DNA from 2 places in the Microbispora sp. H10949 genome. Region 1 is predicted to be linked to the other one. Evidence: predicted binding sites of a transcription regulator. Region 1 holds the regulator's gene; the other holds the start of a gene.

Region 1 (7,184 bases):
TCGGTCGCGAAGGCGGGCTGGCCGCAGGCCGACCCGGCGCTGCTGGTGCAGGAGTCGGTCACGGCCGTGGTCCAGGTGGCGGGCAAGGTCCGCGACCGGCTGGAGGTGTCCCCGGACATCTCCGAGGCCGACCTGGAGGCGCTGGCCCTGGCGTCGGAAAAGGTCAGGCCGTACCTGGACGGCACGCCGCGCAAGGTCATCGTACGGGCGCCGAAGCTCGTCAACATCGTCCCGTGATCGGGCGTTGACGATCGGGCAGCTGTCCGGACAAAATTACGCCCGAGCCACAAAACCAGTCATATAGATGAGGCGTGCGGTCAGGGCATGCCGCGACCACCACCGCTCCGGCGGTGGTCTGGGGTGCGCGCCTGACCGTACGGCTCACCGGTGGCGTGCGCCCCTCGTGGGAGGCACGTCTTGTACAGACGCATTCTCGGCGGGCTGGCGACCGCCGTCGCGATGGCGGCGACCGTGCTCGTCGCCACCGGTTCACCGGCGAACGCGGCCGGCACGGGCACCGGCTACCTGCACACCAGCGGGAACAAGATCGTCGACAGCACCGGCGCCACCGTCCGGCTGACCGGCATCAACTGGTTCGGCATGGAGACCGACAACAAGACCTTCCACGGGCTGTGGGCCAGCAACCCGTGGAGGAGCCAGCTCGACCTCATGGCGAACCTGGGCTACAACACGATCCGGGTGCCGTTCTCCGACGACGCGCTGAAGCCGGGCGCGCAGGCGACGAGCGTCAACACCGCATCCAACCCCGATCTCATCGGCCTGTCGCCGCTGCAGATCCTCGACAAGGTCGTGGACTACGCGGGCCAGAAGGGCATGCGGATCATCCTCGACCGGCACCGGCCGACCAGCGCGGGTCAGACGGCGCTGTGGTACACCTCGACCGTGCCGGAGTCCACCTGGATCGCCGACTGGAAGTCGCTGGCCCAGCACTACGCGGGCAACACCACGGTAATCGGGGCCGACCTGCACAACGAGCCGCACGCCGACGGCACCAACCCGAACGCGACCGGCTCCTGCTGGGGCTGCGGCGTCGAGTCCCGCGACTGGCGCCTGGCGGCCGAGCGGGCGGGCAACGCGATCCTGTCCGTGCAGCCCAACTGGCTGATCTTCGTCGAGGGCGTGAGCTGCCCGAGCGGCGGCCTGTCCAACATCTGGGACAACGACACCAGCAACGACGAGGACTGCGGCTGGTGGGGCGGCAACCTCACCAAGGCCGGGCAGTTCCCCGTCCGGCTGAACGTGGCGAACCGGCTCGTCTACTCGCCGCACGAGTACGCCACGTCGGTCTACCACCAGCCGTGGTTCGACGACCCGACGTACCCGGCGAACATGCCGGCCATCTGGGACAAGTACTTCGGCTACCTGTACAAGCAGAACATCGCGCCGATCATGGTGGGCGAGTTCGGCACCACGCTGGCCAGCAACACCGACAAGATCTGGCTCCAGGAGCTCATGAAGTACCTGGGCACCGGGGTGAACGGCATGTCGTTCACCTACTGGTCGTGGAACCCCAACTCGGGTGACACGGGCGGCATTTTGAAGGACGACTGGGCGACGGTCGACCAGGCCAAGCAGAGCATCATCTCGCCGTACCTGATCCCGCCGGTGGGCGGCAGGCCGCAGTCGCCTTCGGCGTCCCCGTCCTCCTCGCCCTCGACCTCTCCCTCATCCTCTCCCTCGGCGTCACCGTCGGTGTCCCCGTCGGCCTCGCCGTCCGCGTCCCCCAGCGGGAACGGGGGCAAGTCCTGCACCGCCACCTACAAGGTCGTCAACCAGTACAGCGGCGGCTTCCAGGGTGAGGTCACGGTGAAGGCGGGCAGCTCCGCCATCTCCGGCTGGACCGTGAAGTGGGCCTTCCCGAACGGGCAGACCATCAGCCAGCTCTGGAACGGCTCGCTCAGCGCCAGCGGGTCCAATGTCACGGTGACGAACATGTCCTACAACGGCGCGCTCGGCGCCGGGGCGTCCACGGCGTTCGGGTTCAACGCGAGCTGGTCCGGCACCAACGGCGTGCCGTCGCAGGTCACCTGCGCGGCGAGCTGAGCGGGCGGATCACTTCAGCGCGGCGGCGATCCTGGCCAGGATCTCCTCCAGGATCGGCGCCGACGTCGCGAAGTTGAGGCGGGCGAACGTGTCCCCGCCTCCGTAGTTGGGGCCCGGGTTGAGCTTGACCCGGGCCTCCCGCTCGACGAAGGAGGCGGCGTCGGGGATGCCGAAGTCGAGCCACGCGAGATAGGTGGCCTCGGGCATGCGGTACCCCACCCCGGACGGGAGCCGCTCGGCGACGAGCCGGCGGTTGCGGTCCAGGATCGCCAGCACCTCCTCCAGCCACGCGTGGCCGTGCCGCCACGCGGCCACCGTGGCCTCCACGCCGAGGACGCTCGGCGCGCCGTAGATGTGGGCGGGCTGGCGGCCGATCGCGTCCCTGACGTCCCTGGCGCCCAGATGGGCCACCGAGCAGTGCAGCCCGCCCATGTTGAACGCCTTGCTGGCGGAGGTCAGCGTGACCGTGCGCTCCGGGAGGATCGTGGCGAACGGGATGTGCCGGGCCGGGGCGTACGTCAGGTCGGCGTGGATCTCGTCGGCGATCACCAGCGTGCCGTGCCGGTCGGCGTACGCGGCGACCGCCTCCAGCTCCTCCCGGGTGAACGACCGGCCCGACGGGTTCTGCGGGTTCACCAGCAGGAGCACCCGTACGGGCTCATCGGGGACCTCGAACCGGCCCTCGGCCGTCAGCGGCATCGGCACCAGGCGGCGGCCCATCCCCGTGATGGTGACGAGGAAGGGGTCGTAGGCCGGGACGTGCAGCGCCACCGCGTCGCCGGGCTCGGTCATGAGGTGCAGCAGCACCTGGAGGGCCTGGTTGAGGTCGGTGTAGGACCGCACATGCCCGGGATCGGCGCGCCAGCCGTACCTCGCCTCCATCCGCTCGGCGAACGCCTCCGCCAGCGGCCCGGCGGCCGGCTGGTCCAGCCACTCGGGATAGCCGAGATCCGTGGCCGCGCGTCGCGCGACGGCCTCCCGGACCGCGTCGGGCACCGGGAAGTCCATGTCGGCGACCCAGGCGGGGATGACATCGGGCGCGGCCAGGGCCCACTTGATCCCGTCACGGGCGCGGGCGGCCTCCAGGGAGAGCGAGTCGAGTTCCACGGGACTCACCCTAATCGCCAGATATCGGTCATCCGGGAAGCAGCCATACCGGCGTCCCGCGGCGGGACGCCGGCACGGGCGTGACTACAGCCGCGCGACTACAGCTTGCGCAGGACGGCCGTGACCTTGCCGAGCACGGTGGCCTCGTCACCGGGGATCGGCTCGTAGTTCGGGTTGTGCGGCACCAGCCACACGTGCCCGTCCTTGCGCTTGAACGTCTTCACGGTGGCCTCGCCGTCGATCATCGCCGCGACGATGTCACCGTTGTCGGCCACCGGCTGCTGCCGCACCACGACCCAGTCGCCGTCCGCGATGGCGGCCTCGATCATCGAGTCGCCGGAGACCTGGAGCAGGAACAGCGTGCCCTCGCCGACAAGCTGCTTGGGGAGCGCGAACACGTCCTCGATGCTCTGCTCGGCGAGGATGGGGCCACCGGCGGCGATGCGGCCGACCAGCGGAACGTACGCCGCGGTGGGCCGGTTGAAGCCGCTCTCCTCCTCGGCGGCGTCCGGGTCCACCCACAGGACCGGCTCACCGGGGAGCCTGACCTCCAGCGCCCGGGGGCGGTGCGGGTCCCGGCGGAGGTAGCCCTTACGCTGGAGCGCCGTGAGCTGGTGCGACACGCTGGAGGTGCTGGTCAGCTGGACAGCCTCCCCGATCTCCCGCATGGACGGCGGATAGCCGCGCTGCTGGACCGAGTCGCGGATCACCTCGAGGATCTTCCGCTGCCTGGGGGTGAGGCCAAGCGAGTCACGCCGACGAACCGCGAGGTCGCCGACGCCATTCGCCTGCTCACTTCGGTCACTCACGATGCCACCTCTCAATCCGTGTTCCTCATGTCGCACAGAGCGACCGTACCGCGATTCAAGATCAGCGTCAAACAATTGTTCGATATCCAGCGAAATCGCCGATCTCGCCGTTCTCCTCATCGTACGGGAGTTCGATCGATCCCGTGTTCGATTTACCCGATCTTCTCGGCGGGTCGTACGCCCAGCTCAGAAGGAATGGGGAAATCGGGACCCGAAAAAGCCGCACGGCCTATTCCTTCATGCCCGGGGCAGGGGAGGCGGGTGGGGCTGATGGGGCGACACGCCCGCCGAGCAGGAACTTCCCCCGCCACGCCCGGTTCGACTTGCGTTCAAGGACGGGCACTTCTACCGTTGGACCCCAACATCTAGTAGTCACAGCGGTGTAAGTTCACTACACCTTGTGTTCGGGATGGGCGTTCAGGGAGGCGATGAAGTGCACTGTCCGTTCTGTCGCCACCCGGACACACGGGTCGTGGACAGCCGCGCAGCCGAGGACGGCGCGGCCATCCGCCGCCGCCGCACCTGCCCCGAATGCGGGCGCAGGTTCACCACGCAGGAGACCGTCCTGCTGATGGTGAGCAAACGCAGCGGCGTCACCGAGCCGTTCTCCCGGGAGAAGGTCGTCGCGGGCGTACGGCGCGCCTGTCAGGGACGCCCGGTCGGCGAGGACTCCCTCGCCCAGCTCGGGCAGCGCGTGGAGGAGACCATCCGGGCCACCGGCGCCGCGGAGATCGCCTCGCACGAGGTGGGGCTGGCCATCCTGGGCCCGCTCCGCGACCTGGACGAGGTGGCGTACCTGCGGTTCGCGTCGGTCTACCGGAGCTTCGAGACGCTGGCGGACTTCGAAGCGGAGATCGAGCGGCTCAGGGCGGCCCACGGCGGCGGGGAGTAGCCGCCGGCGCCGGCGGGCGGGGCGAGGAGCGAGCCGTGCGGCGCGACGATGAGGGTGTAACGAGCGTGGTCGGAAAGAGGGGCTCCATCGGGCCCCGGGAGGGGGAAGTCATGACGGAGACCGTGAGCGGCACAGCGGCGGGTGCGGGAGGCCGGGGAGCGAAGCGTCCGCGCAAGGGCCTGAAGATGAAGCGCATCTTCACCACGCCGGGCGTCCACCCGTACGACGAGGTCCGCTGGGAGCGGCGCGACGTCGTGATGACCAACTGGCGCGACGGCTCGGTCAACTTCGAGCAGCACGGCGTGGAGTTCCCCGCCTCCTGGTCGGTCAACGCGGCCAACATCGTGACCACCAAGTACTTCCGGGGCGCGGTGGGCACCCCGCAGCGCGAGTCGAGCCTGCGGCAGCTCGTCGACCGGGTGGTGGGCGTCTACACCAGGACCGGCGTCGAGAACGGCTACTTCGCCTCCGACGAGGACGCGGAGATCTTCGACCACGAGCTCAAGCACGCCCTGATCCACCAGGTCTTCAGCTTCAACTCCCCGGTCTGGTTCAACGTCGGCACCCGCTCCCCCCAGCAGGTGAGCGCGTGTTTCATCCTCGCCGTGGACGACACGATGGAGTCGATCCTCGACTGGTACAAGGAAGAGGGCGTGATCTTCAAGGGCGGCTCGGGCTCGGGGGTCAACCTCTCCCGGATCCGCTCGTCCAAGGAGCTGCTGTCCAGCGGCGGCACGGCCAGCGGCCCGGTGTCCTTCATGCGCGGCGCCGACGCGTCCGCCGGGACCATCAAGTCGGGCGGCGCCACCCGCAGGGCGGCGAAGATGGTCGTCCTCGACGTGGACCACCCCGACATCGAGGAGTTCATCGAGACCAAGGCGCGCGAGGAGGACAAGGTCCGCGCGCTGCGCGACGCCGGGTTCGACATGGACCTCGGCGGCAAGGACATCGTGTCCGTCCAGTACCAGAACGCCAACAACTCGGTCCGCGTCTCGGACGAGTTCATGCGCGCCGTGGAGGCCGGGTCGAACTTCGGCCTGCGGGCCCGGCTGACGGGCGAGGTCATCGAGGAGGTGGAGTCCCGGTCGCTGTTCCGCAAGATGGCGCAGGCCGCCTGGGAGTGCGCCGACCCGGGCGTGCAGTACGACGACACGATCAACGACTGGCACACCTGCCCGGAGACCGGGCGCATCACGGCGAGCAACCCGTGCTCGGAGTACGTCCACCTGGACAACTCCTCGTGCAACCTCGCCTCGATCAACCTGCTGAAGTTCCTGCGCGACGACGACAGCTTCGACGTCGCGAACTTCGTGAAGATCACCGAGCTGATCATCACGGCGATGGACATCTCCATCACCTTCGCCGACTTCCCGACGCGGAAGATCGCCGAGACCACCCGGGCGTACCGGCAGCTCGGCATCGGCTACGCCAACCTGGGCGCGCTGCTGATGGCGACCGGCCACGCGTACGACTCCGACGGGGGCCGGGCGATCGCCGCGGGCATCACCTCGCTGATGACCGCCGTCTCCTACCGCCGCTCGGCCGAGCTCGCCGGGATCGTCGGCCCGTACGACGGCTACCAGCGCAACGCGGAGCCGCACAAGCGGGTCATGCGCAAGCACGCCGCGGCCAACGACAACCTGCGCACCCTTGACGACATGGACAAGGGCCTGCACGCCGAGGCCACCCGGCAGTGGCAGGAATGCCTTCGCACCGGTGAGAAGAACGGATACCGGAACGCGCAGGCCTCGCTGCTGGCGCCCACGGGAACCATCGGCCTCATGATGGACTGCGACACCACCGGCATCGAGCCCGACCTGGCGCTGGTCAAGTTCAAGAAGCTCGTCGGCGGCGGCTCCATGCAGATCGTCAACCAGACGATCCCGCGTGCGCTGCGCCGGCTGGGCTACCTGGAGGAGCAGGTCGAGGCGATCGTCGAGTACATCGCCGAGCACGGTCACGTCGTGGACGCCCCCGGCCTGCGGCCGGAGCACTACGAGGTGTTCGACTGCGCGATGGGGGAGCGGGCCATCGCCCCGATGGGCCACGTCCGGATGATGGCGGCGGTCCAGCCGTTCCTGTCCGGCGCGATCTCCAAGACCGTGAACCTGCCCGAGGCGGCCACGGTCGACGACATCGAGCAGGTCTACCTGGAGGGCTGGCGGCTCGGCCTCAAGGCGCTGGCCGTCTACCGCGACAACTGCAAGGTCGGCCAGCCGCTGTCGATCGCGAAGAAGACCTCCGAGGACGCCTCCGAGGAAGCGGCTCCGGAGTCGAAGGAGCCGGTCGTCCAGGTCGTGGAGGTCGCGCGG
Region 2 (7,184 bases), on a different contig from region 1:
TAGATCGGGTTGTACGGCCCGAGCGGCGAGGTCTCCGCGCAGGAGTCGGTCAGCAGCAGGTGGTGCGGGGTGACCTCGGCGGTCACGTCCCAGCCCTTCGACTTGGCCCACCGGATGATCTCGACGGAGCCCGCGGTGGAGACGTGGCAGACGTGCAGCCGGGAGCCGACGTGCGCGGCGAGCAGGCAGTCGCGGGCGATGATCGCCTCCTCGGCGACGGCCGGCCAGCCGGTCAGGCCGAGCCTGGCCGACACCTCGCCCTCGTTGAGCTGGGCGCCCTCGGTGAGCCGGGGCTCCTGGGCGTGCTGGGCGACCACGCCGTCGAACGCCTTGACGTACTCCAGCGCCCGGCGCATCAGGACCGCGTCCGAGACGCACTTCCCGTCGTCGGAGAAGACCCGGACGCGGGCCGCGGAGTCGGCCATCGCGCCGAGTTCGGCGAGCTGGCGGCCCTCCAGGCCGGAGGTCACCGCGCCGACGGGCTGGACGTCGCAGTGGCCGGACTCCTGGCCGAGCCGCCAGACCTGCTCGACCACCCCGGCGGTGTCGGCCACCGGGGAGGTGTTGGCCATCGCGTGGACGGCGGTGTAGCCGCCGCGCGCCGCGGCCTGGGTGCCGGTCTCGACGGTCTCGGCGTCCTCCCGGCCCGGCTCGCGCAGATGGGTGTGCAGGTCGACGAGGCCGGGCAGGGCGACCAGCCCGGCGGCGTCGATCGTCTGGCCGGCCTCGGCGCCCGCGAGGTCGCCGATCTCGGCCACGACGCCGTCGCGCAGCAGGATGTCGCGCGGGGCGCCGCCCAGGATGCGGGCGCCCCTGATGAGGATGGTGGTCACAGCTCCCTCGTGAAGGTCGTACGCGTTCATTCGGCGCCTCCGATGGCGGGCTCGGAACCGCCGAGCAGCAGGTAGAGGACGGCCATCCGGACCGTGACGCCGTTGCCGACCTGCTCGACGATCGTCGAGCGCGGCGAGTCGGCGACCTCCGCGGAGATCTCCATGCCGCGGTTCATCGGCCCGGGGTGCATGACGATCGCGTCGTCGTGCAGGCGGGCGAAGCGGTCGCGGTCGAGGCCGTAGCGGCGGCTGTACTCCCGGGCCGAGGGGAAGTAGGCCGCGTTCATCCGTTCGAGCTGGACCCGCAGCATCATCACGACGTCCGACTTCGGCAGCACGGCGTCGAGGTCGTACGAGACCTGGCAGGGCCAGCTCTCCACCGCCACCGGCAGCAGGGTGGGCGGCGCGACGAGCGTGACGTCCGCGCCGAGCGTGTGCAGCAGCAGCACGTTCGACCGGGCCACCCGGCTGTGCAGCACGTCGCCGACGATCGAGATCTTCAGACCGTCGAGCCGGCCGAGCCTGCGGCGGATGCTGAACGCGTCGAGCAGCGCCTGCGTGGGGTGCTCGTGGGTGCCGTCGCCGGCGTTGACCACGCTGCCGCGCACCCAGTTGGCCAGGCGGTGCGGCGCGCCCGAGGCGCTGTGCCGGATCACCACGGCGTCGGCGCCCATGGCCTCCAGGGTGAGCGCGGTGTCCTTCAGCGACTCGCCCTTGGACACGCTCGACCCCTTGGCCGAGAAATTGATCACATCGGCCGACAGGCGCTTGGCCGCGGCCTCGAAGGAGATGCGGGTCCGGGTGGAGTCCTCGAAGAAGAGGTTCACCACCGTCCGGCCGCGCAGCGTGGGCAGCTTCTTGATCGACCGCTGCGAGACCCGGGCGAGCTCCTCCGCGGTGTCGAGGATGAGGAGGGCGTCGTCGCGGGTGAGGTCGCCGGTCGAGAGCAGGTGCGGCTTCATCGGTCGTCCCCCTTGATGAGCACGACCGCGTCGCGCCCGTCCGTCTCCTCCAGGAAGACCTTGACCTTCTCGCTCTTGGAGGTCGGCAGGTTCTTGCCGACGTAGTCGGCGCGGATCGGCAGCTCCCGGTGGCCGCGGTCCACCAGCGTGGCGAGCTGGACCGCCCGGGGCCTGCCCACGTCGTTCAGCGCGTCGAGCGCGGCGCGCACCGTACGCCCGGAGAAGAGCACGTCGTCCACGAGGACGACGGTCCTGCCGTCCACGCCGTCCGGGGGCAGCTCGGTGCGGCCGAGCGGGCGCGCCGGACGCAGGCGCAGGTCGTCGCGGTACATCGTGATGTCGATCGCGCCGACGGGGACCTTGATCCCCTCGAACTGCGCGATCCGGCCGGCGATCCGCTGGGCCAGGGTGGCGCCGCGGGTGGGGATGCCGAGCAGGACGACGCTCTCGGCGCCTCTCGTCCGTTCCAGGATCTCGTGCGCGATCCGCGTGAGCGCCCGGTGGATGTCGGGCCCCTCCAGGACGGCACGGGCCTGATTTTGGACATCGGACATGAAAAAGTCACCACCTTTCCCGCCTCACGGGACGGGTCTTAAAAGGGTGTCAGGTCTGCTTAGAGTATCAGGGCCCTCCGCCATCCCCCCTCCCGCCAGGGGTGATGCGCCGGGGAGGCGGCGTACGCCCCCGGTCCCCGGGGGATCGGAAGCCGCATCACATCGGGTGTCGGGGATTTCGGTGAGAGCACTGTTTGGCGCTCTTTTTTCCAATCAGCTTGACCTTTGGGAGTGTCGGCTTTACCGTCACTGTCCGTAACCACAACACGCGACCTTCCTGGGTAAAACCCGACGCAGCGGTCACCGAAGGTGCCGGGGCCGGTGCCAGCCCCGGTGTTCGGAACGCTTGGGACAAGGACGCACAATCAAGTGAGAAGAGACATAGAAAGCCGGGGGCCACACGATGCCGTCTGACTACGCCAAGTCGCTGGGCGCGCGCCTGCGCGCCATCCGGACCCAGCAGGGGCTGTCCCTGCACGGTGTCGAGGAGAAGTCCCGTGGCCGGTGGAAGGCCGTCGTCGTGGGCTCCTATGAGCGGGGCGACCGCGCGGTGACCGTGCAGAAGCTCGCCGAACTCGCGGACTTCTACGGGGTGCCGGTCTCCGAGTTGCTGCCGGGCGGGGCCGCTCCCAGCCCGCTCGCCCCGGCTCCCAAGCTGGTCATCGACCTGGAGCGGCTGTCGCAGCTGCCGAAGGACAAGGCCGGTCCGCTGGCCCGCTACGCGGCCACGATCCAGAGCCAGCGTGGTGACTACAACGGCAAGGTGCTGTCCATCCGGCAGGAGGACCTGCGCTCGCTGGCGGTCATCTACGACAAGTCACCCGTCGAGCTGACCGAGGAGTTCATCAACTGGGGCGTGCTCGACGCCGAGGCCCGCCGCGCCGTCGAGTCCTTCTGACCACTCCTCCCGGCCGTTCCCCCCGACCACCGGGCCGCCGCGGCGGCCCCCCATCGGCCTCCGCACGCCGGGGAGCCGCGTCACGAGTGATTCCTGTCATAGGGGGATAGGCAGGACATGACTTTTTTCGTGGGCTCGGAGGTGGGCAGGCTCCGCCAGGTCCTGGTCGACATCCCCGAACTGGCGCTCAAGCGGCTCACCCCCGGCAACAAGGACGGCCTGCTCTTCGACGACGTGCTCTGGGTGCACCGCGCGCTGGAGGAGCACCGGGAGTGGTGCGAGGTGCTCACGGCGCGCGGCGTCACGGTGCACCACCTCGGCGACCTCCTACGGGAGGCGATCGAGGTGCCCGACGCGCGCAAGCACATCCTCGACGGCAGCGTCGACGAGCACTGGTTCGGCCCGCTGGCCGCCGACGCGATCCGCAACACGCTGGACGCCCTCGACGGAGCCGCGCTCGCGCCGTACCTGACCGGCGGGATCACCAAGCGCGAGATCATGGAACTGGGCTGCGACCCGGGGTCCGTCGTCTTCCACGCGTTCGGCATGGACGACTTCGTCCTCCCGCCGCTGCCCAACCACCTGTTCGCCCGCGACACCTCCTGCTGGGTGTACGGCGGGGTGTCCATCAACGCGATGCGCAAGAAGGCGCGCAGGCGCGAGACCCTCAATTTCGAGGCGGTCTACCGGTGGCACCCGATGTTCGCCGCGGGCTACGGCGACCCGTCCGGCGGGGGGTTCGACGTCTGGTACGACGGCACCCGCATGGCCCCCGCCACCATCGAGGGCGGTGACGTGCTGGTGCTCGGCGACGGCGTCGTGCTCGTCGGGATGAGCGAGCGCACCCAGCCGCAGGCGGTCGAGATGCTGGCGACGAAGCTCTTCCGGGCGGGCGCGGCGACCCGCATCGTGGCGCTCGACCTCCCCAAGACCCGCGCGTTCATGCACCTCGACACCGTGATGACCAACGTCGACGTGGGGGTGTTCACCAAGTACGCCGGGCTTGGCATGCTGCCGTCGTACACGGTGGAGCCGGGCGACACCGACAAGGAGCTGAAGGTCACCGACCATCCGCCCGAGGACATGCACCGGGCCATCGCGCAGGCCCTCGGCCTGGACGACATCAAGGTCCTCACGCCGACGCAGGATGTGCACGCGGCCGAGCGCGAGCAGTGGGACGACGGCTGCAACGTGCTGGCCCTGGAGCCGGGAGTGGTCGTCGCCTACGAGCGCAACACCACGACCAACAACTACCTGCGCAGACACGGCATCGAGGTCATCCCGATCCGGGGCAGCGAGCTCGGCCGCGGACGCGGCGGGCCCCGCTGCATGAGCTGCCCTCTGGAGCGCGATCCCGTCTGAGGCCGCACCCGGCCGCCGGCGGGCCGTGGGCGCCCTTGCAGCGCCGTCAGCCTGCCATGGGGAGGGTGGGGCGGCCGGGCAGGCCGAGGATCGACTCGACCTCGCCGACGAACCGGTCCGCTTCCGCTATGATCTCGTCTGCGTCGTTCTGAGTGACGGCCCGGACCATTCCGGCCTCGACCGCCGCTCGCTTGGTCGCGCTCATCGCGAAGTAGGCCGCCCAGTCCGCGAGCTTCGGCTCGACCTCGGGAAGCAGTTCCCAGGCGCTGCGCAGCCGCCGCCTGCGTCCGTCCATCGGACGGGGACGCGCGGCGAGGATCCCGGCGGCCGCGCGCAGCGCCGCGAGATGGGCCGACACGTAGCGGTCCGCGGGCGTGGGCCCGACGGTCGCGTCGGCGAGGCATGCCCTGGCGTCCGCGAGACGCGCCAGGACCGCCTGCGGAAGCCGGGGCCCGGTCCGCTGATCGCCGTTCTCTTCAGTCATGCCCGCCTCCTTGAGTCGTGGCATCCGGCGAAGGCCGCCGGTGACTTCACAGTCGCAGACAGCACCGACAATTTCGATCTGCCGCGTAATCCCGGGCACCACCGGGATCACGCGGCTTTCTCACGCTCCCGTGGGCGGCCGGACGAGGAGCTTCCCCTCTCCCCGTCCGGCCCACGCCGCGGGCCGTGCCGCATCCGTCTCCGCCGACGACGTAGGCACGGATCCGACGGTGTGGGCGCAGGCCGCGAGTCCTGCGCCCACTCCATCGAACATAGATTCGACCATGCCCGCTGTCAAGGATGTCAACGAACAAGGGTTCGAGGACTGGCGGGGGCCCGTACGACGAAGGGCCCCGCGCGAACACCTCGCGCGGGGCCCTCCGATCCGCTGGCTACCGCCGGAAAGCACCTCTGACGTGCACGGGAACTCCCTTGCCGAGCATGCCAGGAAGGATCCCGGCGACGTTCATCGGCAGCCGTACACAGCCGTGCGACGCCGGATAGAGCGGCACCGACAGCGCGCCGTGGAGGGCGATCCCGCCGTTGAAGAAGATCGGGTTGTAGAGCTGCCCCAGGTAGGACCGGTGCCAGCCCCTGGCCCGCCACGTGGTCTTGTAGTCGCCGGTCGGCGTGCGGGCACTGCCGGAGAAGACCTGCCTCTTGCCGTTCCACACGGCGTACTCGGTGTAGGGAATACCGCTGCCGCTGGAGATGTGACTGATCAGCACCGGGACGCCGGAACGATACAGAACCATCACCTGTTTGGTCAGGTCCACCTCGACCCGGGTGGCCTTGCCGCGGGGCACGAGGACCCGGGGCGCGCGGGGGTTCTCCAGCGCCCTCCAGGTGCGGGCGGCGACCGTGCTGGTCGGCTTGATCCCCTGCACCTTCTGGAACGCCCAGACCGCCGTCAGCGTGGCCCCGCCGTACCGGCCGTCGGCGCTGCCGGGCACGTAGCCGAGCTCCTTGAGGCGGGCCTGCAGCGCCTTCACGGCGGCGCCCTTCGCCCCGAGCCTGAGCGTCTTGCCCGGCGCCTCGAACGGCGGGTATCCGGCCCGTCCCGGCAGGGCTCCCCGCGCTCCGGCCACCCGCGTCGCGACCGTCCGCGCGCCGGACACCGGCGCCGCGCCGGCGAGGCCGGCCGTCGCGTACGTCACGGCTCCCGCCGGAACGGCTGCGCCGGCCCGCGCCGGGCCGGCGACCCCGGCCGTCGCGAACGCCACGGCCCCCATCGCGACGAGCATGGCCGCGGCCGGTCGCCGTCGACCTCTCATCATGACCAACCCCTCATAAGCCTGATTCCTAACAAAGGACTCACCTTACGGTCCGATTGCGAGCCGTGTGATCACAAGTGGCGATAATCGGCCGCGTCTGTCCTGGCAATCCGTTTAGAGTGGCCGGGTGCCGGAAAAGTTGCATCCGAACGTCGCCCGAGTCGAGCAGGCCCTGCGGGAGCGGCAGGTGACCGGTGAGGTCGTCGTGCTGGACGACGCCGCGCCGACGGCCGCCACGGCGGCGGCCCAGCTCGGCTGCGAGATCGGCGCGATCGCCAACAGCCTGATCTTCGACGCGGACGGCGCGCCGCTGCTGGTGCTGACCAGCGGCGCCCATCGCGTGAACACCGACCTGATCGCACGGCTCGTCGGAGCGGCCAAGGTGCGCAGGGCGACGCCGGAGTTCGTCCGGGAGCACACCGGGCAGCCCATCGGCGGCGTGGCCCCGGTCGGGCATCCGGCGCCCGTGCGGACGCTCGTGGACACCTGGCTGGGCAAGCACGAGGTCGTGTGGGCCGCCGCCGGGCATCCGCACTCGGTCTTCCCGACCTCCTTCGACGAGCTCGTACGGATCACCGGGGGCACCCCCGCCGAGGTCGAATGACGTCCGCGACCGGCCTGGCGGCGCTTTGCTAGTGTGCGACGCGTGATCCGACTGCGCCGGGTGGGGCCCGACACGTTCAGGGCGGTGCTGGACACCGTGCTGGAGATCTACACGGACGCCATGCGGCCGCCGTCGGACCAGCTCGCGGGCCGCATGGCGATCATGCGCAACCACGCCGGTTATCCCGACTTCGCCTGCGTCCTCGCCGAGGACC

The links. Region 1 encodes LexA, which represses DNA repair genes until DNA is damaged. Its sites were predicted from a motif close to TCGAACANNTGTTCGA; they were not measured.
Region 2: HHX40_RS01310 (SAV_6107 family HEPN domain-containing protein) is a predicted target of LexA. The motif match lies at 5,359-5,374, and genes of this name have one in related genera.

What each region holds. Positions count from the first base shown of each region.
Region 1 is NZ_JABBWZ010000011.1:278,421-285,604, reverse strand. It holds gene leuS (leucine--tRNA ligase) at 1-237, shown strand, start outside; gene HHX40_RS37205 (cellulase family glycosylhydrolase) at 418-2,064, shown strand; gene HHX40_RS27915 (MalY/PatB family protein) at 2,074-3,171, opposite strand; gene lexA (transcriptional repressor LexA) at 3,270-3,983, opposite strand; gene nrdR (transcriptional regulator NrdR) at 4,414-4,872, shown strand; gene HHX40_RS27900 (vitamin B12-dependent ribonucleotide reductase) at 4,983-7,184, shown strand, end outside.
Region 2 is NZ_JABBWZ010000001.1:289,759-296,942, forward strand. It holds gene HHX40_RS01285 (dihydroorotase) at 1-833, opposite strand, end outside; gene HHX40_RS01290 (aspartate carbamoyltransferase catalytic subunit) at 860-1,795, opposite strand; gene pyrR (bifunctional pyr operon transcriptional regulator/uracil phosphoribosyltransferase PyrR) at 1,792-2,349, opposite strand; gene HHX40_RS01300 (transcriptional regulator) at 2,753-3,247, shown strand; gene HHX40_RS01305 (arginine deiminase) at 3,365-4,609, shown strand; gene HHX40_RS01310 (SAV_6107 family HEPN domain-containing protein) at 4,656-5,093, opposite strand; gene HHX40_RS01315 (L,D-transpeptidase family protein) at 5,485-6,369, opposite strand; gene HHX40_RS01320 (YbaK/EbsC family protein) at 6,494-6,970, shown strand; gene HHX40_RS01325 (GNAT family N-acetyltransferase) at 7,013-7,184, shown strand, end outside.